2 regions of the Arthrobacter sp. Y3225116 genome follow, and region 2 is predicted to be linked to the other one. Evidence: predicted binding sites of a transcription regulator. Region 2 holds the regulator's gene; the other holds the start of a gene.
What was found. Region 2 encodes Rex, which represses fermentation and respiration genes when NADH is low (regulators of the CRP and FNR family bind a similar motif). Its sites were predicted from a motif close to CTTGTGAANNNNTTCACAAG; they were not measured.

Region 1: a site for Rex is predicted at 5,024-5,043, ahead of AC5RV2_RS09040 (MarP family serine protease). Genes of this name have one in related genera too.

The regions. Positions count from the first base shown of each region.
Region 1 is NZ_JBNHGL010000073.1:905-11,558, reverse strand. It holds gene acs (acetate--CoA ligase) at 1-1,926, shown strand, start outside; gene aroQ (type II 3-dehydroquinate dehydratase) at 2,079-2,531, shown strand; gene AC5RV2_RS09045 (DUF2332 domain-containing protein) at 2,548-3,699, shown strand; gene AC5RV2_RS09040 (MarP family serine protease) at 3,696-4,880, opposite strand; gene AC5RV2_RS09035 (Crp/Fnr family transcriptional regulator) at 5,130-5,807, shown strand; gene AC5RV2_RS09030 (NUDIX hydrolase) at 5,940-6,872, opposite strand; gene AC5RV2_RS09025 (RidA family protein) at 6,856-7,350, opposite strand; gene sp36 (Sp36 family protein) at 7,353-7,508, opposite strand; gene AC5RV2_RS09015 (transglycosylase domain-containing protein) at 7,546-9,843, shown strand; gene AC5RV2_RS09010 (metallophosphoesterase) at 9,846-10,654, shown strand, end outside.
Region 2 is NZ_JBNHGL010000071.1:221-11,098, reverse strand. It holds gene AC5RV2_RS08910 (PLD nuclease N-terminal domain-containing protein) at 60-476, shown strand; gene ccsB (c-type cytochrome biogenesis protein CcsB) at 655-1,695, opposite strand; gene resB (cytochrome c biogenesis protein ResB) at 1,710-3,377, opposite strand; gene AC5RV2_RS08895 (cytochrome c biogenesis CcdA family protein) at 3,467-4,255, opposite strand; gene AC5RV2_RS08890 (TlpA family protein disulfide reductase) at 4,258-4,872, opposite strand; gene AC5RV2_RS08885 (histidine phosphatase family protein) at 4,927-5,589, opposite strand; gene AC5RV2_RS08880 (hypothetical protein) at 5,827-6,681, shown strand; gene AC5RV2_RS08875 (redox-sensing transcriptional repressor Rex) at 6,734-7,411, opposite strand; gene AC5RV2_RS08870 (glutaredoxin family protein) at 7,578-7,838, opposite strand; gene AC5RV2_RS08865 (HAD family hydrolase) at 7,904-8,722, shown strand; gene AC5RV2_RS08860 (30S ribosomal protein bS22) at 8,823-8,921, opposite strand; gene AC5RV2_RS08855 (helix-turn-helix domain-containing protein) at 9,081-9,293, opposite strand; gene AC5RV2_RS08850 (3-deoxy-7-phosphoheptulonate synthase) at 9,447-10,601, opposite strand.

The sequences.
Region 1 (10,654 bases), on a different contig from region 2:
GAGAACCGTAGATTTGCGCCAAGCGCTGAATTCGCCGCCGCGGCCGTAGCCAAACAGGACGTTTACGCGGACGCAGAGGCGGACCGCCCGGCATTTTGGGCCAAGCAGGCCCGCGAGGTTCTCTCGTGGGACACGGACTTCAACCAGGCGCTGGACTGGTCGGACGCCCCGTTTGCCAAGTGGTTCGTCGGCGGTGAGCTGAACGCGGCGTACAACGCGCTGGACCGGCATGTGGAGAACGGGCTGGGCGACCGGGTGGCGATCTACTTCGAAGGCGAGCCCGGCGACACCCGCACGTACACCTACGCCCAGCTGACCGAGGAGGTGAAGAAGGCCGCCAACGCGTTCGAGTCCCTGGGCGTGGCCAAGGGTGACCGGGTCGCCGTCTACCTGCCGATGATCCCCGAGGCGGTGATCACTATGCTGGCCTGCGCCCGGATCGGTGCGGTGCACTCGGTGGTGTTCGGCGGTTTCTCCGCCGACGCGCTGCGCTCCCGCGTCGACGACGCCGAGGCCAAACTGGTGGTCACCGCCGACGGCACCTGGCGCCGCGGCAAGCCGTCGCCGCTGAAGCCCGCCGTGGACGAGGCCCTTTCCGCCCCCGGACACACGGTGACCAACGTGGTGGTGGTCAAGCGCAACGGCGAGCCGGTGGACTGGCAGCAGGGGCGCGATGTGTGGTGGGCGGACACGGTGGAGACGGCGTCCGCCGAGCATACGCCGGTGCCGCACGACGCAGAGCACCCGCTGTTCATCCTCTACACCTCCGGCACGACCGGGAAGCCCAAGGGCATCCTGCACACCACCGGCGGCTACCTGACGCAGTGCGCTTACACGCACAAGGTGGTGTTCGACCTGAAGCCGGAGACGGACGTGTTCTGGTGCACCGCGGACATCGGCTGGGTCACCGGCCACTCCTACGTCACCTACGCGCCGCTGATCAACGGCGCCACCCAGGTGATGTACGAGGGCACCCCCGATTCCCCGCACCAGGGCCGTTGGTGGGAGATCGTGGAAAAGTACAAGGTTTCCATCCTCTACACCGCCCCGACGGCGATCCGCACCATGATGAAGTGGGGCGAGGAGATTCCGGCCAAGTACGACCTGTCCTCCATCCGAGTGCTCGGTTCGGTTGGCGAACCCATCAACCCGGAGGCCTGGATGTGGTACCGGCGGGTGATCGGCGGCGACAAGGCACCGATCGTGGACACCTGGTGGCAGACCGAAACCGGTGCGCACATGATTGCCCCGCTGCCCGGAATCACCGCCGCCAAACCCGGCTCCGCCCAGGTCGCGATCCCGGGCATCGCCGTCGACGTCGTGGACGAACTCGGCGAGTCCGTCCCGGACGGCCACGGCGGCTACCTGGTGATCCGCGAGCCCTGGCCGGCCATGCTGCGCGGCATCTGGGGCGACCCGGAACGGTTCAAGGAAACCTACTGGTCCCGGTTCGAGAACATGTACTTCGCCGGCGACGGCGCCAAGAAGGACGAGGACGGCGACATCTGGCTGCTCGGCCGGGTCGACGACGTCATGAACGTCTCCGGCCACCGCCTCTCCACCACCGAAATCGAGTCGGCGCTGGTCTCCCATCCCGCCGTCGCGGAGGCCGCCGTCGTCGGCGCCAAGGACGAAACGACCGGCGAGGCAGTGGTCGCGTTCGTCATCCTGCGCGGCGAAGCAGCCACGCAGCACGGCTCACACGAGGACATCGTCGCCACCCTCCGCGCGCACGTGGGCAAGGAAATCGGGCCCATCGCCAAGCCGCGCACCATCCTGGTGGTGCCGGAACTGCCCAAGACCCGCTCCGGCAAGATCATGCGCCGCCTGCTCAAGGACGTGGCCGAAGGACGCGAGGTCGGCGACGCCACCACCCTGGCCGACAACACCGTCATGCAGCAGATCGCGACCTCCCTTAAGGCCTGACAGCCAGACAGTCGGCTGCCGGACAGCCAACTGAATGCCGGGCCCGCCCGCTGCCCCCGGCGGCGGGCGGGCCCGGCATTACACTGTGGCCTGGACGCCCCGCCTGCAACAGGTCAGCTCCACCGGGACGCGATTGAGGCATAGTAAAAGGCATGACTGCAGACATCCCCGGCACCCGCCGCGTCCTGATCCTCAACGGCCCCAACCTGAACCTGCTGGGCACGCGCGAGCCGGACGTCTACGGCACCGCCACGCTGGCCGACGTCGAGCGGCTCGCCACCGACGCCGCGGCCGCCCGCGGCTGGACCGCGGAGTGCGTGCAGTCCAATCATGAAGGGGAGCTGATCGACGCGGTTCACGCCGCCCGCGGCACGGCCGATGCAATCATCATCAATCCCGGCGGCTACAGCCACACGTCCGTGGCACTGCGCGACGCCCTCTCCGGCGTGGCCCTCCCGGTGGTCGAAGTGCACATCACCAACATCCACCGGCGTGAAGAGTTCCGCCACCACTCCTACATCTCCGGCATCGCGGACGCCGTCATCGCCGGAGCGGGCATCACCGGCTACCGGCTGGCGGTCGAATACCTGACCGAGGCCCTGTAGAGGGCGGCACGGCGCGATGGGTGGACAGCGAGGGGACACCGCCGGCTGGTACCGGAACTTCGGCCTGCACGAGGCCGCAGGCCAGTCCCCGGTGTACGTCGAATGGGCCCTGGGCATCAGCGACGATCCCGAGGTCCTGGCGCTGATCGACGCCCTGCCCGCGTCGAAGCGCCAGCCCAACCTGATCCTGGCCGCCGCCCGCTCGCTTGGCGCCGGCGCCGGCGCCACGGAGTATTCGGGTTTCCGCGACTTCCTGCTGTCGCGGTGGGACTCGGTCCGGGACGTGGCACTGGCGCGCACCACGCAGACCAATGAACCCGGCCGCTGCGCCGTCTTCCTGCCGTCCCTGGCGGCCATCGCCGCCTCCGAAGCCAAGCCGCTGGCGCTGATCGAGGTGGGAGCCTCGGCGGGGCTGCTGCTCTACCCGGACCTGTACCGCTACCAGTACGACGGCGGTGCGGTCCTCGCGCCACGGTCCTCGCCTGCCGCCGTGGCTGGGACGGGGGCGGAAACGGCGGAAACCGCGTCCGCTCGGGGCGGGGCGGAGACCGCGGAAGCCGCATACGCCGGGGCCGGGGCGCAAGCCGCGTCCGCCGGCGCTGAAGCGCAGCCTCCGCTGCTGGAATGCTCCACCTCCGGCCGTCCGCCGCTGCCCGAGTCGCTGCCCGAAATCTGCTGGCGCGCCGGAGTCGATCTGAATCCGCTGGACCTTAACGATCCCGACGATGTCGCCTGGCTCGAGGCCCTGATCTGGCCGGGCCAGGAGTTCCGCGTCCGTCGGCTGCACCAGGCCATCGAGGTTGCCCGCCGCACACCGGTCCGGCTGGTGACCGGCGACCTGATCGAGCAGCTGCCGGCGCTGGTGGCCCAGGCACCCGGGGATGCCGCCGTCGTCGTCTTCCATTCGGCGGTGCTGGCCTACCTGCCGGAAGAGGACCGTCGTCGGTTCCGCACCCTGGTGGAGGGGCTCATCCGTGAGCGGGGCGTGCACTGGCTCGCGCACGAAGGTCCCGGCGTGATGCCGGTGCCGGATGATGACTCCGGCATTCCCGGCCTGGACGATCGGACCCGCCGGGGCCGCTTCCTGCTCTCGCACAACGGGCGCCCCGTGGCGGTCAGCGGTCCGCACGGCCAGTTCCTGGAGTGGCTACCGCAGGAGAGCCGCTAGCGGGTCACGCATTGGCCGGCGGAGATGGTCTCCTGATAGCCCAGGGCTTCGTCGACGACCGGCTGGACCTCCGCCAGGGTCAGGGCGTAGCCCACCGGCACGTTCTCCGTGGATTTGGCGAACACCACGCCGGCCACGTTTCCGTCCGCATCCAGCAACGGTCCGCCGGAGTTGCCCTGCTGCACGTTCGCGGCCAGCGTGTAGACCTCGAGCGACGACGGGTCCGCGCCGTAAATGTTCTGCACCAGCACCTGCGAACGGCCCTGCACGGTGGCCGGCTTGCTCTGGAAGGGGCCGCCGGCCGGGTAACCCTGGAACGCCGCCAGGTCGCCTTCGGACAGTTCGCCCCCCAGCGGCAGCGGCCGCACGTCCAACCCGTCCACGGCCAGGACGGCCAGGTCGCGCACCGGGTCGAAGAACACCACCCGGCCGGGCAGCACCCGGCCGTCGGCAACCTCCACCACAGGTTCGTTGACGCCGGCCACCACGTGGGCGTTGGTCAGCACGCGGTCCGGGGCCACCGCGAAGCCGGACCCGGTCTGGTTCTGCCCGCACTGGAAGGCCGTGCCCGCGATCCGCAGCACGGAGGCCGCCGCCTCGTTCAGGGCAGCGGTATCGGTGCTGGCATCGGGAACCGGCGCCGACTCCTGCGGCACGCGCGGGTCGAGGACCAGCGGGATGCCGTCCGCCACAACGATCGAGCGCACCTGCGCCGCCCATGCCTTCACCGGATCCGGGGTGAGGTTTTCGATCGAGGCGATCACCTTGGACGCGGCAATCTGCTGCGAGATGAACGGCACGCCCATGGTGCCCAGGCTGAACGCCAGCATGGAGATCACCAGCGCGGTCACGGCAAGGTTCATCACGCCGCCCAGCAGCCGGTCCAGCGGCCGCAGCGGCGGGAAGTCCATCCGGCGCCGGATGGCCGCGCCGATACCCGTCCCCAGGGCGTGCCCCAGCACCACGAGCAAGATGGCCACGGCAATGGCTGCGGTCAGCCGCCAGGCGCTGTCGGGTACCCACTCACTGACCAGGGGGATGGCGAAGAAGGCTGCCACCGCTCCCAGGGCGATGCCGGCGATGCCGCCGAGGGTGAGCAGGAACCCCTTGCGCAGACCTGAGACCAGGTACGCCAAGAGGATCAGCAGCAGGACAACGTCCAGGATGGTCAGGCCGAAAATCACTCATTCTCCGTTGCGGTGGGATGTGCATTAGTCTAGGCGGTTCGCCCGCGGGAATTATCAACCGCCGTTGACGGTTGTCACCTCCGGCAGCCCGTGCCGGTGCTCGATGCCGGCGCTTTTCTCCTCTGGGAGCGAAAAGCCTTGTGGAAGATGTCACACGGGCTTTACATACGGCAAAATGGAAAACAGTGCCCCCACGGGAGAGCAGCTTGAACCCCAGCCGAACAGTACTAACTTGGAGAATTCATGGACGTAGAGATCCTTCGCCGCGCACCTCTTTTTGCCACTCTTGACGACGACGTTTTCGCCGCGCTGACCGACGAGCTGACCGAGGTCGACCTATCCCGCGGCGCATCGGTGTTCCGCGAAGGTGACCAGGGCGACCAGCTCTACTTCATCGTCTCCGGCAAGATCAAGCTGGGCCGCACCGCTGCCGACGGCCGCGAGAACCTGGTGGCCATCCTCGGCCCGGGCGAGCTCTTCGGTGAGATGGCCCTCTTCGACCCAAGCCCGCGCAGCACCTCCGCGACCGCCGTCTCCGAGACCCGCCTCGCCGGGCTGAAGAACGAGAACCTGCGCGGCCTGCTGGAGACCCGCCCCGAGGTGTCGGCGCAGCTGCTGCAGGCTTTGGCCCGCCGCCTCCGCCGCACCAACGACTCGCTGGCCGACCTGGTCTTCTCCGACGTTCCGGGCCGCGTGGCCAAGGCCCTGCTCGACCTGGCCGACCGCTTCGGCCGCCCCGCCACGGACGGCATCCTGGTGGCACACGAACTGACGCAGGAAGAGCTGGCCCAGCTGGTTGGCGCCTCCCGTGAAACCGTCAACAAGGCGCTGGCCGAGTTCGTCCAGCGCGGCTGGCTGCGCCTGGAAGCGCGCGCGGTAGTCATCCTGGACATCCAGCGGCTGCGCCAGCGTTCGCGCTGATTTTCGACCGAAAAGTACGACGGCGGGGGCTCACCGATGGTGGGCCCCCGCCGTCGTTGTGGCTTGCGAGGTAGGTGCCGTTGGCCGTCCGGCACGGGCCGTCGGGGCTGGGGTCCGTGTCGGCGGAGCGGCTCAGCGTCCCCGCTGGGCGGCACCGCCTTCGGTGGCCGAGTTGGCCGCCACCTGCAGCATGGGCACCCCGTCGACTTGGATCAGTTCCGGGTGGTAGAGCCGCTGCGGGCGCTTGTGCGAGAGGTAGGCGATGCAGCCGCGGGCGCCGGCGATCTTTTCCACGATGATTTCCACCGCGGGCGAGGTCACCTCGCTGAACGTCAGCCCGCGGGTGTCGGGCTGGTCCACCAGATCGCCCAGCGCCGTGGTCGTCCGCCCGGCCATCAGTTCCTGCGCCGGCAGCCAGGAGGCCCACACGCCCTTGCTTTCCAGCAGGGACGGCCGTTGATTGGCCGGCTGGGCCGCAGCGAAGTAGCGCGTGTCGAAGCGTCGATGGGCAAAATCGGGGCTGAGCCAGTGGGCCACGGGTTTGAGCAAGTCGGTGCGGACGCCGAGCCCGCGCTTGCCGAGCGCTTCGCCGAAGGACACCTCCTGGTCGGCGACGGCCTCGCGGGTCCGCATCCAGTCGGCTCCGGAGGTGGACTCCGGCAGGGTGGATTCATCAGGACCGGCCAGCAACACGCCGGTTTCCTCGAACAGCTCGCGGATGGCCCCCACCACGTGGGCGTGGGCCAAACGGTGGTCGTCCAGCCCTAGCATCTCGGCCCATTTGGTCGGCGAGGGACCGTACCAGGTCACAGGGTCGCCGTCGCTCTCCTCCACGCTGCCGCCGGGAAAGGCCACCGTGCCCAACGGAGAGGACCCCGACCGGTAGCCGAGGTACGTTTCCGTGCCGGCCGCGCCGTCCCGGACGAGGACGACCGAGGACGCCATCCGGGGCTTGCGCGGCGTGCGTTCCCCGTGGTGGAACCAGCTGTGGGCCGCGCCCAGCTGGTCCGGCGCCACGGGGAAGAGCCGCTGCTCCTCGCGAAGCGGACTAGCTGAATTCGGCAATCAGTTCTACCTCGACCGGCGAATCCAGCGGCAGCACGGCCACGCCGACGGCGGAACGGGCATGCGCGCCGGCCTCGCCGAGGACCTGCCCCAGCAGCTCGGAGGCGCCGTTAATCACACCCGGCTGGCCGGTGAATGCCGGATCGGAGGCCACGAAACCGACGACCTTGACCACCCGGGTGATCCGGTCCAGGTCACCAATGACGCTCTTGACCGCCGCCAAGGCGTTCACGGCGGCCGTCGCGGCCAGGTTTTTCGCCTCGTCGGCACTGACCAGGCTGGCGCCGTCGCCCACCTTGCCGGCGGCCGGGAGTTCGCCGTTGACGAACGGCAGCTGCCCGGAGGTGTACACATAGTTCCCGGAGACGACCGCCGGGACGTAGGCGGCCACCGGAGCTGCCACGTCCGGCAGGGACAGTCCCAGGCCGGCCAACCGCTCTTCGACGGTGGACTTCCGGGCCTCAGTGGTTTCCGTCATGGCTACTGCTTCTCCCGCTTCAAATAGGCAACCGGATTGGTTCCGTTCGGACCGGGGAACACCTGGACGAGCTCCCAGCCGTCCTCCCCCCACTGGTCAAGAATCTGCTTGGTCGCGTGGATAATGAGCGGAATTGTCGCGTATTCCCATTTGGTCATAACTCAAAGGGTAGCGCTTGCTTGTAAACTGAACCCCATGGCCGCTCGCAAATCCCCCTTCTTCGACACTGCGACCACCCTAGGCAAAGTTGTTGGCTTCCTGGGTATCAGCGCGCTCTGCGGCGTGCTCGCAGCCGGTCTGCTGGTTCCGGCCGCAGCCGTGGCCGGTGTCGGGGCAACCTCATCGATCGAATACTTCGACCAATTGCCGGACGAACTGCAGACGCAGCCGCTGTCCCAGCCGTCGCGGATCCTCTCCGCCGACGGCAAGCTGATTGCCACGTTCTACGCCGAAAACCGCGTCCCGGTGACCCTGGACAAGGTGTCCCAGCACATGCAGGACGCCATCATCTCCATCGAGGATGTGCGTTTCTACGAGCACAACGGTGTGGACCCCCAGGGCATCATGCGTGCGGCGGTGACGAACATGGCCGGCGGGGACCTGCAGGGCGCGTCGACGCTGACCATGCAGTATGTGAACAACGTGCTGATCGACGCCGGCGCTTCCGCGGGCAAGGGGGCCGAAGAGCTGACCATCAGCGGCACCAAAGACATCGGCGACAAGCTGCGCGAGGCGAAGCTGGCCATCGCCGTCGAAAAGGAATTCAGCAAAGAAGAGATCCTGCAGGGCTACCTGAACATCGTGTTGTTCAGCGGCCAGGTGTACGGCATTGAAGCCGCTGCGAAGACCTTTTTCGGTGTCCCGGCGGCCAAGCTGAACATCCAGCAGTCGGCCATGCTGGCCGGCATGGTGCAGTCGCCCAACTACTTCAATCCGGTGAACAACCCGGAAGCCACGGTGGAGCGCCGCAATACGGTGCTGGCAGCCATGCGCAATGCGGGCAAGATCACCCAAGAAGAGTACGACAAAGCCGTTGCCAGCGACCTGGACCTGAACCTCAAGCCGGTACGTTCCGGCTGTGTCGCGGCAAACTTCGCCGACTACTTCTGCAGCTACGTGCAGCACGCCATCATGCAGTCCGACGCGTTCGGTGCGGACTCCACCGAGCGGGCGAAGCTTCTGGCCCGTGGCGGCCTCACCATCAAGACCACGCTCGACTCCCGCCTCCAGAAGGAAGGCCAGAAGCAGATCGAGCAGGAAGTCCCCGTGGGCGATGAGTCCGGCGTCGGCTCGTCCATGGTCTCGATTGAACCCGGCACCGGCAACATCCTGATGATGGCCCAGAACACCAACTACAGCCCCGAAGACGGCGCGGCCAACACGGAGCTGAACTACAACGTCGACGCCGACATGGGCGGCGGCAACGGCTGGCAGCCCGGCTCCACGATGAAGCCCTACACCATGGTCGCCTGGCTCGAAGCGGGCAAGGCGCTCAACGCATCGGTCGACGCCCGCCGGACGGAGTACCCGGCACAGTACAACTGGAACGCCAGCTGCCTGCCTCCGGACGCCTGGTTCAGCGAGTGGGACTTCCAGAATGCGCTGCCCGGTTTCGAACGGACCATGACCGCCAGCCAAGGCCTGACCTGGTCGATCAACTCCGCTACCGCTGCCATGGCCGCGCAGCTGGACCTCTGTGACATCCAGGATGCGGCAACCCGCCTCGGCGTCCGGACGGCGACGGACAAGGAACCGATCAGCATTGAGCACCCGTCCTTCATCATTGGCACGACCAACGTGTCCCCGATGACGATGGCGGCTTCTTTCGCGGCGTTCGCCAACGGCGGCGTGTACTGCAAGCCGATCGCGCTGACCTCCGTGACCGACGCCCAGGGTAACGAGTACGAGGTGCCGAAGAAGTCCTGTGAACGGGCGATTTCGGAGGAGGTAGCCGCGGCCGTCAGCGTCCCGCTGGAGAACCTGGTCAACCTGCAGCTGGGAGGAATCCATCCGATTGGTGTTCCCGCCGCTGTCAAGACCGGCACGACCGACAAGTCTGAGTACACCTGGACGGTGGGCTACACCAAGGGCATCTCCACTGCTTCCTGGGTGGGCAACCCTCATGCCTACAAGTCGATCAACAACATCCCGATCAACGGCGTGACGCGCGACTACGTGGACGGTGCGACCATCGCCGGCGGGCAGTGGACCGATTACATGGAGAAGGTCGCCGGCCTGTACAAGACGGGCAGCTTCGGCTCCGCGCCGAGCAGCATGATGTATCCGCCCCGGCCGGTCCAGACCCCGGCACCCGCCGAGTCGAACAACAACTCGAATTCCAGCGACAGCAGCGACGACGGGGATTCGGGCGGCGACTCCGGTGATTCCGGCGATTCCGGTGATTCCGGCAACGGAAACGGCGGAGGCAACGGAAACGGCGGGGGTAATGGCAACGGCGGAGGCAACGGAAACGGCGGAGGAGACGACAACTAACCGTGGACACTGACTTGCTGCGAGCACGGCTCCGGACCGCAGGCACCCTGGCCCTTGGGGCCACGGCCGCGGGCGGGGCCGCGCTCGTCTACGGCTCCGTTATCGAGCGGAACCTCTTCAAGGTCCGCGAAGAAACGCTGCCCATCCTGCCCGCCGGGCGAGGCCCCCTGAAGATCCTGCACGTGTCCGACATCCACATGACTCCCGGGCAGACGCTGAAGCAGAGGTGGCTGCGGCAGCTGGCGTCGCTGGAACCGGACCTGGTGGTCAACACCGGCGACAACCTCAGCCATCACGACGCCGTACAGCCCCTGCTGGACTCGCTGGCACCGCTGATGGACGTTCCGGGCGTGTTCGTGCCGGGCTCCAACGATTACTACTCCCCGGTGATGAAGAACCCGTTCTCCTACCTCACCGGCCCCTCCTCTCAGCCCAAGGACTACGCGGAGCGTGAACTGCCGTGGCGTGAGATGCACGCGGCTTTCGGCACCGCGGGCTGGATCGACTTGACCAACCGGCACCAGTCGGTGGTGGTGGACCGCATGCGGCTGGACTTCACGGGCGTGGACGATCCGCACCTGCAGCGCGACCGTTATTCGGGTTTCCCCAACGGTTCGACGTCCGCCGATGAGGCCGCATTCCTGCGGATCGCGGTGGCCCACGCTCCGTACCAGCGGGTGCTGGACAGGTTCGCTGCCGACGACGCCGACCTTATGCTGGCCGGGCACACCCACGGGGGCCAGGTCCGCCTCCCCGGCTACGGTGCCTTGACGAGCAACTGCGATCTGCCCACGTGGCGTGCCCGGGGGCT
Region 2 (10,878 bases):
CGACCGGACGGTCCCACAATTCCTCAGCCCCCGGCTTAACGCTCACCTACAATTGATTCATGGTCCGTCTCTATGTCCTGCTCGCGGTGCTGGCCCTCGCGGTGGTGATCTATGCCCTCATCGAGTGCATCCGGTCGCGGCCGCATGAGGTGCGCAGTATCTCAAAACCGGGATGGATCCTCACGATCATCCTGGTGCCCCTGATCGGAGCCCTGATGTGGTTCGTATGGGGCCGGCCCAGGTCGGGCGGACGGCAGGCCCAGCAGGCTCCCCGCCCCGTGGCCCCGGACGATGACATCGCCTTCCTGCGCACGCTCGATGCGCAGCGCCGCGCCAAGCAGCGTGAAGAGGAACTGAACCGCAAGGAGCAGGAGCTCAAGAAGCGCGAGGACCCCAAGCACGGCGGCGGGGACAAGCCCGCGGCCCATGACGACCGCCAGTTGAGCGAAGACGACCCGGAGAACGGTCCCCGCTAGGCGCCCGCCGACCGGACGCCGGCGTCCGGCTCCCGCCAGTCCCCGGACCCGAAGAAGGCCCGCCGCCCCGATGGGGTGGCGGGCCTTCTGTTGAGTCGGAGGCGCGGGCCTTCTGTTGGGCAGCGGTCCTTCTGTTGATTCGGTGCCGCGGTCCTTCGGCCGATCCTGCCGGCCTGTCCTAGACCCCGGCGTAGCTGTGCAGGCCGGCGAAGAAGACGTTCACGATCGTGAAGTTGAAGACCACGCACAGGTAACCGACGATGGACAGCCAGGCGGCGCGGGTACCGGTCCAGCCGCGGGTGGCGCGGGCGTGCAGGTACCCGGCGTACACCACCCAGATCACGAAGGTCCACACTTCCTTGGTGTCCCACCCCCAGTAGCGGCCCCAGGCCTGTTCGGCCCAGATCGCGCCGAGCACCAGCGTGAAGGTCCAGAACACGAAGCCCACGGCGTTGAGCCGGTAGGCCGCGTTCTCCAGTGTCAGTGCCGAGGGAGCCAGCCGCATGAAGGCCAGCTTGTCCGCCTTGCCGGCGCGGCCGCGGGCCTCGCGTTTCGCTTGCACGAGCTGCAGCACGGACATGGCGAACGTCAGCGTGAACAGCGCCGAGGCGAGCACTGCGACCGAGACGTGGATGATCAGCCAGTAGCTCTGCAGGGCGGGCACGAGGTGGGCCACCGGCGTCGGGAAACCGATGGACGCGGCGATCAGCATGATGACCACAAGGCCGATCACGAACGAGCCGAGGAAGCGAAGGTCCTTGCGGGTCAGCGCAATCAGGTAGACCACTGCCACCATCAGCGCACCCGTGGTGCAGAACTCGTACATGTTGCCCCACGGCACGCGGTGGGCGGCCAGGCCCCGGGCCACCACGCCGGCGGCCAGGATGACGGTGGCCAGCACGCTCAGGGCCACGCCGATCCGGGCGGCGGCACGGCGTTCCTTGCCGTAGTTCATCGAGTCGGCGGCCATCTCGACGCCGGTGCCCGCGCCGGCTGCCCTCCCGCCCGCAGCTGTCGACGCCGCACCGGCGGCACCGACGAGCACGCCCTGCTCGGCCGCGTCGTGCCCGGCAGCCAGCCTGTCTTCCACCGCCTTGATGGTCTTGCTGGATGTCACCAGGTCCCAGCAAAAGGCGATGAAGGCGACGGTGAAGGCCATCGCACCGAGCAGGATGAACAGCTCGCTGTACTGGGCCATGGTCTGGTCAATCGTGGGCATGGGAAGAGATGTCCTTAGTGGTTGTCAACGCCGGCGGCGCTCTTGCTATTGTGCGCCCCGGGGGCGGCATCCGTCAGCCACTGGGTGCGGAGGAGTTTGCTGATGGCGGCCGCTTCCGGGGCCAGCCGGTGGTCCTCGCCGCGGGCCAGCAGGCCCCATTCGACCATGGTGCGGCCGTCCTCGTGGGTGCCGGCCCGCACCCAGACGCGGCGGCGGCCGATGAACAGGGAGGCGCCCAGGCCGGCAAGGGCCAGCGAGGAGAACACGAGGGCGCCGACCTTGCCGGGATCATGGTGGATGTCCAGCGCCGCATAGCGGACGAGGCCGTCGAACGTGACGCTGCCCATCCCGTTGGGCAGTTCCGCCGTTTCGTAGGCGGCGAGTTCGATGCCCCCGTCCTCCTGGTTGCGGTCGTTGAGGACGGTCAGCTCGGTGGTGTCCAGGACGTAGACGTTCTTGGGGTCGCCGTTGTCCAGGCCCAGGTCCCCGTAGTAGGAGTTCAGGTACAGCCGCGGGTTCATGGGATCGGGGTCGCTGCCGTAGGCCACCCCGTCTTCGCCCTCCATCGCGGTCGGCAGGAAGAACCCCACGAAGCCCAGCTGTTCCGGCTGCGCGTCCGGCGCCTTGATCACCAGCGTGGAGGTGTAGGCGCCGTCGTTAGGGATGGCGATGACGGGGCCCTGGTGGGCGATGTTGCCCTCGCCGTCCCGGACGGTCACGACCGGCGCGTAGCCGTTGCCCATGAGGTACACGTTGGTTCCGCCGAGGGTCAGCGGGTGGTTGATTTTCAGCACCTGCTGTTCCTCGGGCGCCCCCGGCTCGGCGCGCACGGTCAGCGTGGCGGTGAAGTCGAGCGGCTGGCCGTAGTGGGTCGGTGATTCCCGGTCGAAGACCACATCGAACTCGTCGAGGCGCATGGAGAACGGCTCCAGCCGGTCCTCGGTGAACCCGGTTCCCGGATTGAAGTTGTCGTAGCCGATGAGCGAATTCACGAACGTTTCGCCCTCGACCAGGATCCGCTGGCCGGTGTAGCCGAACTGCCCGCCGACGGCGACCGACACCAGCACGCCGATCAGCGAGGTGTGGAAGACCAGGTTGCCGATTTCCTTGGCGAAGCCGCGCTCCGCTCCCACGGAGGGCCGGTCGGTGTCCGCGTCGCGCACATCCACCCGGTAGCCGCGGCGCTTCAGCAGGCGGGCGGCGTCCTCGACGGCAGAGCGCGCGGAAACGCCGGCGTCCGCGGGGACCGCCATGGACCCGTACTCGGGCAGCCGGGACAACCGGCGGGGAGTCCTGGGCGGCTGCGACCGCATGGCCTTGTAGTGCTGGATGGCGCGCGGGATGACGCAGCCGATCAGCGACAGGAAGAGCAGCAGGTAGATGGCGGAGAACCACACCGAGGAGTAGACGTCGAAGAGCTGGAAGCGGTCCAGCCACGGCCCGACCTCGGGGTTGTCCGCAATGTACTGGGTCACGACGGCGGGGTTGGCAGGGCGCTGCGGGAACAGCGAGCCGGGCACCGCGGCCACGGCCAGCAGCAGCAGCAGGAACAGCGCGGTGCGCATGCTGGTCAGCTGGGTCCATGCCCAGCGCAGCATGCCGGCGAAACCCAGCGCGGGGACGGCAACGTCGTCCCGGCCGCGGTTGCGTTTCCGGTCGTTGGCGGGCCGGCGGTCCTTCATGGTCGGGCCGCCGCCGTCCGTGCCCGGTCCGGCCGCTGCGGGGGCACCGGCTTCGTCGTGGCGTCCAGCGCCTTCGGGTGTCTGACTCATCAGATCGGGAGCCTCACTTCATTTGCAAACCAGTCCTGCAATTGCGTCACCCAGTCTCCCCACAGCCCGCTGGCCATCAGCAGGCCCAAAACCACCAGCATGGCGCCGCCGGCCCGCTGCAGGAACAACCGGTGCCGGCGGAAGAACGCCATGGCGCCCATCCCCCGCCGCACGCCGAGCGCGATCAGCAGGAACGGAACCCCCAGCCCCAGGCAGTACACGAAGGCCAGGAACGCACCCTTGGCCGCGTCGGCGCCGCCCGAGTAGGCCAGCGCCTGCACGGCCGAGAAGGTGGGGCCGATGCAGGGCGCCCAGCCCAGGCCGAACGTCATGCCGAGGACCGGTGCCCCCCACAGCCCGGCCGGCGGCCGCGACTGGATCTTGCGGTCCCGCTGGAAGTAGGACAGCCCGCCCATGAAGATGATGCCCATGGCGACGACGACGACGCCCAGCACCTGGGTGACCCAGCCGGCTTCGCTTCCCTTCAGCCAGGCTCCGAGCTGGCCGAAGATCGCCCCGATGATCACGAAGACGATGGAAAAGCCCAACACGAACAAGCCGATGCCGGCGAACATCCGGCCGCGGCGCTGGCGTTCAAGGTCCACGCCGGTCAGGCCGGTGACGTAGCCCAGGTATCCGGGCACCAGCGGCAGCACGCACGGGGACAGGAAGGAGACAAGCCCGGCCAGCATGGCCACGGGGATTGCCAGCAGCACGGAGCCGTTGAGCACCGTGTCGCCGAAGGCGCCGCCCACAGTCATCGGCAGCGCGGCCGTCGCCCACCCCATTGTTAGGCGGCCACTGCGTCTTTAATCAGGGCCCGGAGCGTGCCCTTGTCCGCCACGCCCAGGATCCGGGCGGCGACGCGGCCCTCCTTGTCCAGCACCAGCGTGGTGGGGACGGCCTGCGGGGGCACGTAGGCGGTCATCGCCAGCAGGACGTCGCCGTTCTTGTCCATGAAGCTGGGATACGTCACCCCGAAGTTGCGCTCGAAGGCCTCTGCCGTGGGGCGCTCGTCCCGGATGTTGACGCCGTAGAACCGGGCGCCGTCGGCGAATTCCTCGCTCAGCGCCTGCAGGTCCGGAGCTTCCAGCCGGCAGGGCGCGCAGGAGGCGTACCAGAAGTTGAGGACGGTCACCTTGCCGGCCCAGTCGGCCGCATCGACGGTGGTGCCGTCGAAGAGCTTGGCGGTCAGCTGGACGGGTTCGCCGCGCGAGTCCGGCGCGTACTCGGTGACCGAACCGTCGCCGGCAATGTAGTTCTTGTTGTCGCCGGCGTTGGCCTGCTGGGCCAACGGATCCTCGACGGAACAGGCGGCGAGCGAGAGGGCGCCCAGCAGCCCCGCACCGACTTTGAACGCGGTACGGCGATTGAACGAACGGGGGTTATCGGCAGTCACAGTCACACTTTTCTTCGTGGGGTTGGGGGTGTCCCACTTCTACAACGCGTAGTAATTCTATTATGCTCCGGGCAGGTTCGCCGCACCGGGCAGCAGGTGGGCGCACGGCTCGGCGTAGCGCACCCCGGCGAGGCGGCCGCCGTCGAACTCCAGGGAAGTCACCGAGGCCAGCGTGCACTGGCGGCGGCGGGGATCATGCCAGAGCCGTTTGCCCTCGGAGGCCAGCCGGGTCACCCAGATGGGGAGCTGGTGGCTGACCAGGACCGCCTCGGCGCCCTCCCCGCCGCGTTCCACGGCTATCCGGCGGGCGTCGTCGATGGCCTTGCGCATCCGGGCGGCCTGCGCCGCGTACGGCTCCCCCCAGGACGGCCGGAAGGGATTGTAGAGGTGCGGCCAGTGCCGGGGCTGGTTCAGGTGCGAGCGGATGTCCGCCAGCCCCTCGAAGTGGTTCTCGGCTTCGATGATCCGCTCGTCGGTGACGATCTCGAGGTTGAGCGCCTTGGCGGTCGGGGCCGCGGTCTCCTGGGCCCGGGTCAACGGCGAGGCCACCAGGTAGCTGATCGTGGCGCCGTCGTCGCGGCGTTCGGAAAAGTAGCCGGCGGCACACTCGGCCATCTCCTGGCCCAGCGCCGACAGCCTGAAGCTCGGCAGCCTGCCGTACAGCACGCGGTCGGGGTTGTGGACCTCGCCGTGGCGGAGCAGGTGGACGGTAGCTTCGGGCATGGGTACAAGTGTCTCAAACCGCCGGTGTTTGCCCAAAAGCCCCGCTGTCCGCCCGCGCGGGTGTAGGGTCTGGCCGCGGCGGGCCGCCCGGGAAGAAAATCATCCTTCAGGCCGACCGACACGGCGCTGGCCTGCATTGTAGTGTTGCCTTAACAGCTGCCAAGCACCTCTGCGGCCGGCGCGCAGGCCGGCCGCTCGGAGGGCGACCCGTGTGGATGAGATGAAAAGGAACCGGCCATGAGCACCCCAGAAAACGAACCGAACCAGCCCGGTGACGGGGAGGGCCGGCCCGGAGGCCAGGAACAGCCCCGGTACGGGCAGAACCTGCCGCAATACGGCCAGAACGCGCCCCAGCAGCCCGGCTCGGATCAGCCTCCCTACGGGCAAAACGCCCCGCAGTACGGACAGTACGGGCAGAACCCGCCGCAGCCCGGACAGCCATACGGACAGCAGCCGTACGGGCAGGGCCAGCAGGGACAGTCCCCGTACGGCCAGCAGTACGGGCAGGGTCAGCAGGGACAGTCCCCGTACGGCCAGCAGTACGGGCAGCAGCCGTACGGCTACCAGAACGCCGTGCCCGGCCAGTACGGCTACCCCGGCGGGCAGGCGCAGACCGCCGCCAAGCCCACGGCGCCGCGCGAAGTCGTCATCGCCTTCTGGCTGATCATTGCCGCCGCCGTGCTGACCGCCATCGAAATGCTGACGGAACTGGCGGACCTGGACGGCACCATGGCGACGGTGCTCAACGACCCGTCGGTCCGCGAGGCCCTGGGCGAGCAGGGCGGCCAGTTCTCCGACGCCGAGCTGGCGGAAATGATGAGCGGTACGGCGGGAGTGTTCATCGTCATCACCGCGGTGATCGCCGTCGGGCTGTACCTGATGGTGGCCTTCGGCGTGAAGGCGGGCAAGAACTGGGCCCGGATCACCGGCGCGGTGTTCGCCGCGCTGTCGCTGTTCGGACTCTTCAACATCTGGTTCGGCACCTTGTCGGTGCTGCTGGGCATCGCGGCGATCGTGCTGCTGTTCCTGCCGGCGTCGAACAGGTTCTTCCAGGCCACCAAGGCGCACAAGTTCGGCGTCTACGGCCGCTGACCGGAAGCGTGTTCCGGCCGCCTGGCGGCCGGAACACCGCGGGGCGCGGTGTTCAGCTGTGCTCCGTCGCCTGCGCCCGCTGCGCGTGGTAGGCCAGGATCTGCAGTTCGGTGGCCATGTCCACCTTCCGCAGCTGCACGGATGGCGGAACCTGCAGCACCGCGGGCGCGAAGCTGAGAATGCTCGTGACGCCGGCTTCGACGAGCCGGTCGCAGAGCCCCTGGGCAGCACCCGCCGGCACGGCCAGGACCGCCATGTTGGCGCCGGTCTGCCGCAGGATCAGTTCCAAGTCACCGATCGGGCTGACGCGCATCCCGGAGACCTCCGACCCCACGACCTGCGGATCCGCGTCGAAGAGCGCCACGACTCCGAACCCCTTGGTGGTGAATCCGGAGTAGCCGGCCAGGGCCCGGCCCAGGTTGCCGATGCCGACAATCGCGACTTTCCAGTCCTGGGTGAGCCCCAGGGCCGCGGCAATCTCCTGGCCGACGAGCCGCACGTCGTAGCCCACACCGCGGGTACCGAACGACCCGAGGTAGGAAAGGTCCTTGCGCAGGGTGGGCGGGCTCACGCCGGCGGCCTCGGCCAGTTGCTCGGACGATATGCGTTCCGTGCCCTCGGACACCAGCGAATTCAGGGCCCGGAGGTAGATGGTCAGGCGTGCGAGCGCGGCCGGCGGGATCTCGTGGCCGGATGGCTTGGCAGCCTCGGTATCCGGGAGGTGGGTCACTGTTGTCGCTCCGATGCCTGCTGCGGGGCTCCGGCCGTGCCGTTTCCAGCCGTTCCGGGTCCTGGGTGCCGCCGGCGGCTGTCCAACCGCAGGCTTGTGTCTCCCCAAGATTAAGCTGCCCCGCGCCGCTCTCCAACTCCTGTGACGCCGGCCGGACCGCACCGGGCTACTGTGTGAGCAGCCGTCGCAGCCGGTCCGGATCGATGTGCCAGAAGTCCCGCTGGACGCCGTCGATCATGACCACGGGGATCTCCTCGGCGAAGCGCCGCTCGAGTTCGGGGTCCTCGAGGATGTTCTTCTCCTCCCAGGCGAGACCGAGCTCGCCCGCAACGCTCCCGACGGTCTCCCGTGCCGCCTGGCACAGATGGCAGCCGGGTTTGGTCAGCAGCACCAGTTCGTGCCCGGGGCCGGTGTCGGATCCACTCATGCCTTCAACGGTAGCGGCCGGTGGCGGTGAACGGACAATCCCCGGCGCCTCGTTAGACTCGAAGCATGCCCAAGACCGCCGCCGGCCATGCACAGCGCGCCTCGGTCTCCACGGATCCGGGGACGGAAGCGGCATTTTTCGACGTCGACAACACCCTGATGCGCGGCGCCAGCCTGTTCCACGTGGCCCGCAAGATGTACCAGAGCGGCGCCTTCCGGATGCGCGACGCTGCCGGCTTCGGCTTCAAGCAGGCCCGCTTCCTGATGCGGGGAGAGAACCTCAAGGACATCCAGTCCATCCGCGACACGGCGCTGGCCCTTGCCACCGGCCTGCTGAGCGACGACGTCAAACAACTGGGCGACGAGGTCTACGACGAAGTCATCGCCTCCAAGATCTGGCCCGGGACCAGGGCGCTGGCGGACCAACACCTGCGGGTGGGCCGCAAGGTCTGGCTGGTCACGGCCACGCCGGTTGAGGTGGCCGCCGTCATCGCCGACCGGCTGGGCCTGACCGGCGCCCTGGGCACGGTGGGCGAAACCGAAGACGGCGCCTACACCGGACGGCTCATCGGGGACATCCTGCACGGACCGGCCAAGGCTATCGCGGTGGAGGAGTTGGCCATCCGCCAGGGCCTGGACCTGGCGCGCTGCTGGGCCTACAGCGACTCCTACAACGACGTCCCGCTGCTGACCCTGGTGGGCAACCCGGTGGCGATCAACCCGGACGCCAGGCTGCGCCGGCACGCCCGGGAGAACAACTGGCCGGTCTACGACTACAGGAGCGGCCGTCGGGCGGCCACCTTGGGCCTCAAGGCCGCCACCGGTGCCGGCGCGGTCTACGGTCTCTGGCGCGGGGTCAACAGATTCCGGCGGCCGGCGGCGTAACGGCCGGACCCACGTGCCTACGGGGATGAAAACCGGTTAACGGCACAAGGCCCGCCAGTTTCCTGGCGGGCCTTGGAAGCTTGGGAACCGGTTGTCGGTCCTACTTCTTGTTGCGGCGCTGGTGACGGGTCTTGCGAAGCAGCTTACGGTGCTTCTTCTTGGCCATACGCTTGCGGCGCTTCTTGATAACTGAACCCACGAGTCCCTCATTCACTGATAGTTTCGTCAGCTGCCGGTGCCCGGCGGGGCACACGTCAACTCACGGTTTTCGACGATGACGTAAAACGTTCCTTAACAGGGTACCGCCTCCGCACCCCCCGCTTTGACCGCCGGACGGCAGCCGGCTCGCTCCGGAGCGTCAGGCCGTCCCGGTCTCCCGGTCGATCACGGCTCCGCGCAGGTACTCCTCCACGGCCGATTCGGGCACCCGATAGGAACGTCCAAAGCGCACGGCGGGCATCTCGCCCGAATGCACCAAGCGGTAAACGGTCATCTTGGACACGCGCATGACCGCGGCCACTTCCGACACCGTCAAGAAGCGCACACTCGAGAAATTGTTCTCGTCAGCCATTACGCACTGTTCCTTTACTGTAAGCAACACCGGCGGCGTGCCGCCTTGCCCCGCCCCAACAACCGTCTTCCTAGATACTTTAGAGGCTGTTGTGGCAAAAGTGAAAGTGCACACTGTAGCTTAAGCGTTTTAACCAAGCACGGCCTTTTACCCTCAGGCCGCTTTCGTGGCGCGATTCCCGGCGGCCGACGCCAGCTGGGCCAGCACCTCCGCCGTGACGCCCCACTCCATGCAGGCATCGGTGACACTCTGCCCGTAAACCAGCGCCGCTCCCCCGCCGTCCTGGGACACCTCCAGTTTCTGTGCCCCGCCCACCAGGAAGCTCTCCAGCATCAGGCCGGCGATGGCGCTGCCGCCGGCTTCGACCTGCGCGGCGATCTCCAGCGCCACCTCGGCCTGGCGGTGGTGGCTCTTGCCGCTGTTGGCGTGGCTGGCGTCCACGATCAACCGCGGATTCAGGCCGGCTTCCGCCAGCGCCCCGGACGCCGCCGCCACCTCCTGGGCTCCGTAGTTCGGGCCGCTCGCGCCGCCGCGCAGGATCACGTGGGTGTCGGGGTTGCCGTTGGTGGAGACCAGCGCCGCGCGCCCCTCGCCGTCGATCCCCAGGAACACCTGTGCCGCGGCCGCTGCGTGGCAGGCGTCGAGCGCAACCTGGAGCCCGCCATCGGTTCCGTTCTTGAAACCCACCGGCATGGAGAGCCCGGAGACCAACTGGCGGTGGATCTGGCTCTCGGTGGTGCGCGCACCGATCGCTCCCCAGCTGACCAGGTCCGCCAGGTACTGCGGGCTGATCGGTTCCAGGAACTCCGTGGCCACCGGCAGGCCGAGCTCCGCCACCTCCAGCAGGAACGTCCGCGCCAGCCGCAGGCCGGCGGCGATGTCGTGGGAGCCGTCCAGCCGCGGGTCGTTGATCAGCCCCTTCCAGCCCACGGTGGTCCGCGGCTTCTCGAAGTAGGTGCGCATCACGATCAGCAGCTCTTCGCGGTGCTCACGTGCCACCTGCGCGAGGCGGCGCGCGTAGTCCAGGCCCGCCGCGGTGTCATGGATCGAGCACGGTCCGACGATCACCAGGAGCCGGTCGTCCACCCCGTCCATGACGGCACGGATTTCGTCCCGGCCGCGGGCGACGACGGCGGCGGCCTCGGCGGTCAGGGGCTGTTCCTGCAGCACCTCGCCGGGTGACGGCAGCGGGCTGAAGCCGCCCACCCGCAGGTTGTTCGTGCTGCGCGGCGAGGCCGGGGTGGCCGATTCGACCTTGACCGGCGTCGGCGCTTCGGTTTCCAAGAGCTGGTTGGCTGCTGAATTCATGGTCGGTGTCCCGTCTGTTGGCGGCGGGACTTCGCTACAGAACCCGCCGGAGAAATGGCGAAGGGCAGAGAATCATCTCTGCCCTGTTGGCTCTGAAGGTCGGTATGCGTAGGCGCTAAGCGGTTACGTCAGGCCCCTCCAGAGCCAACGCAAAATACGCATACCAACGAGTCGTCATACCCGGAACTGTACGCCCGATCCGCGGGGGAAGGAAAACGCGGGCCCGGGACATGACAGATTATGACGACGGCGAGGCGCCGGCTCCTGCGGCCGGCGG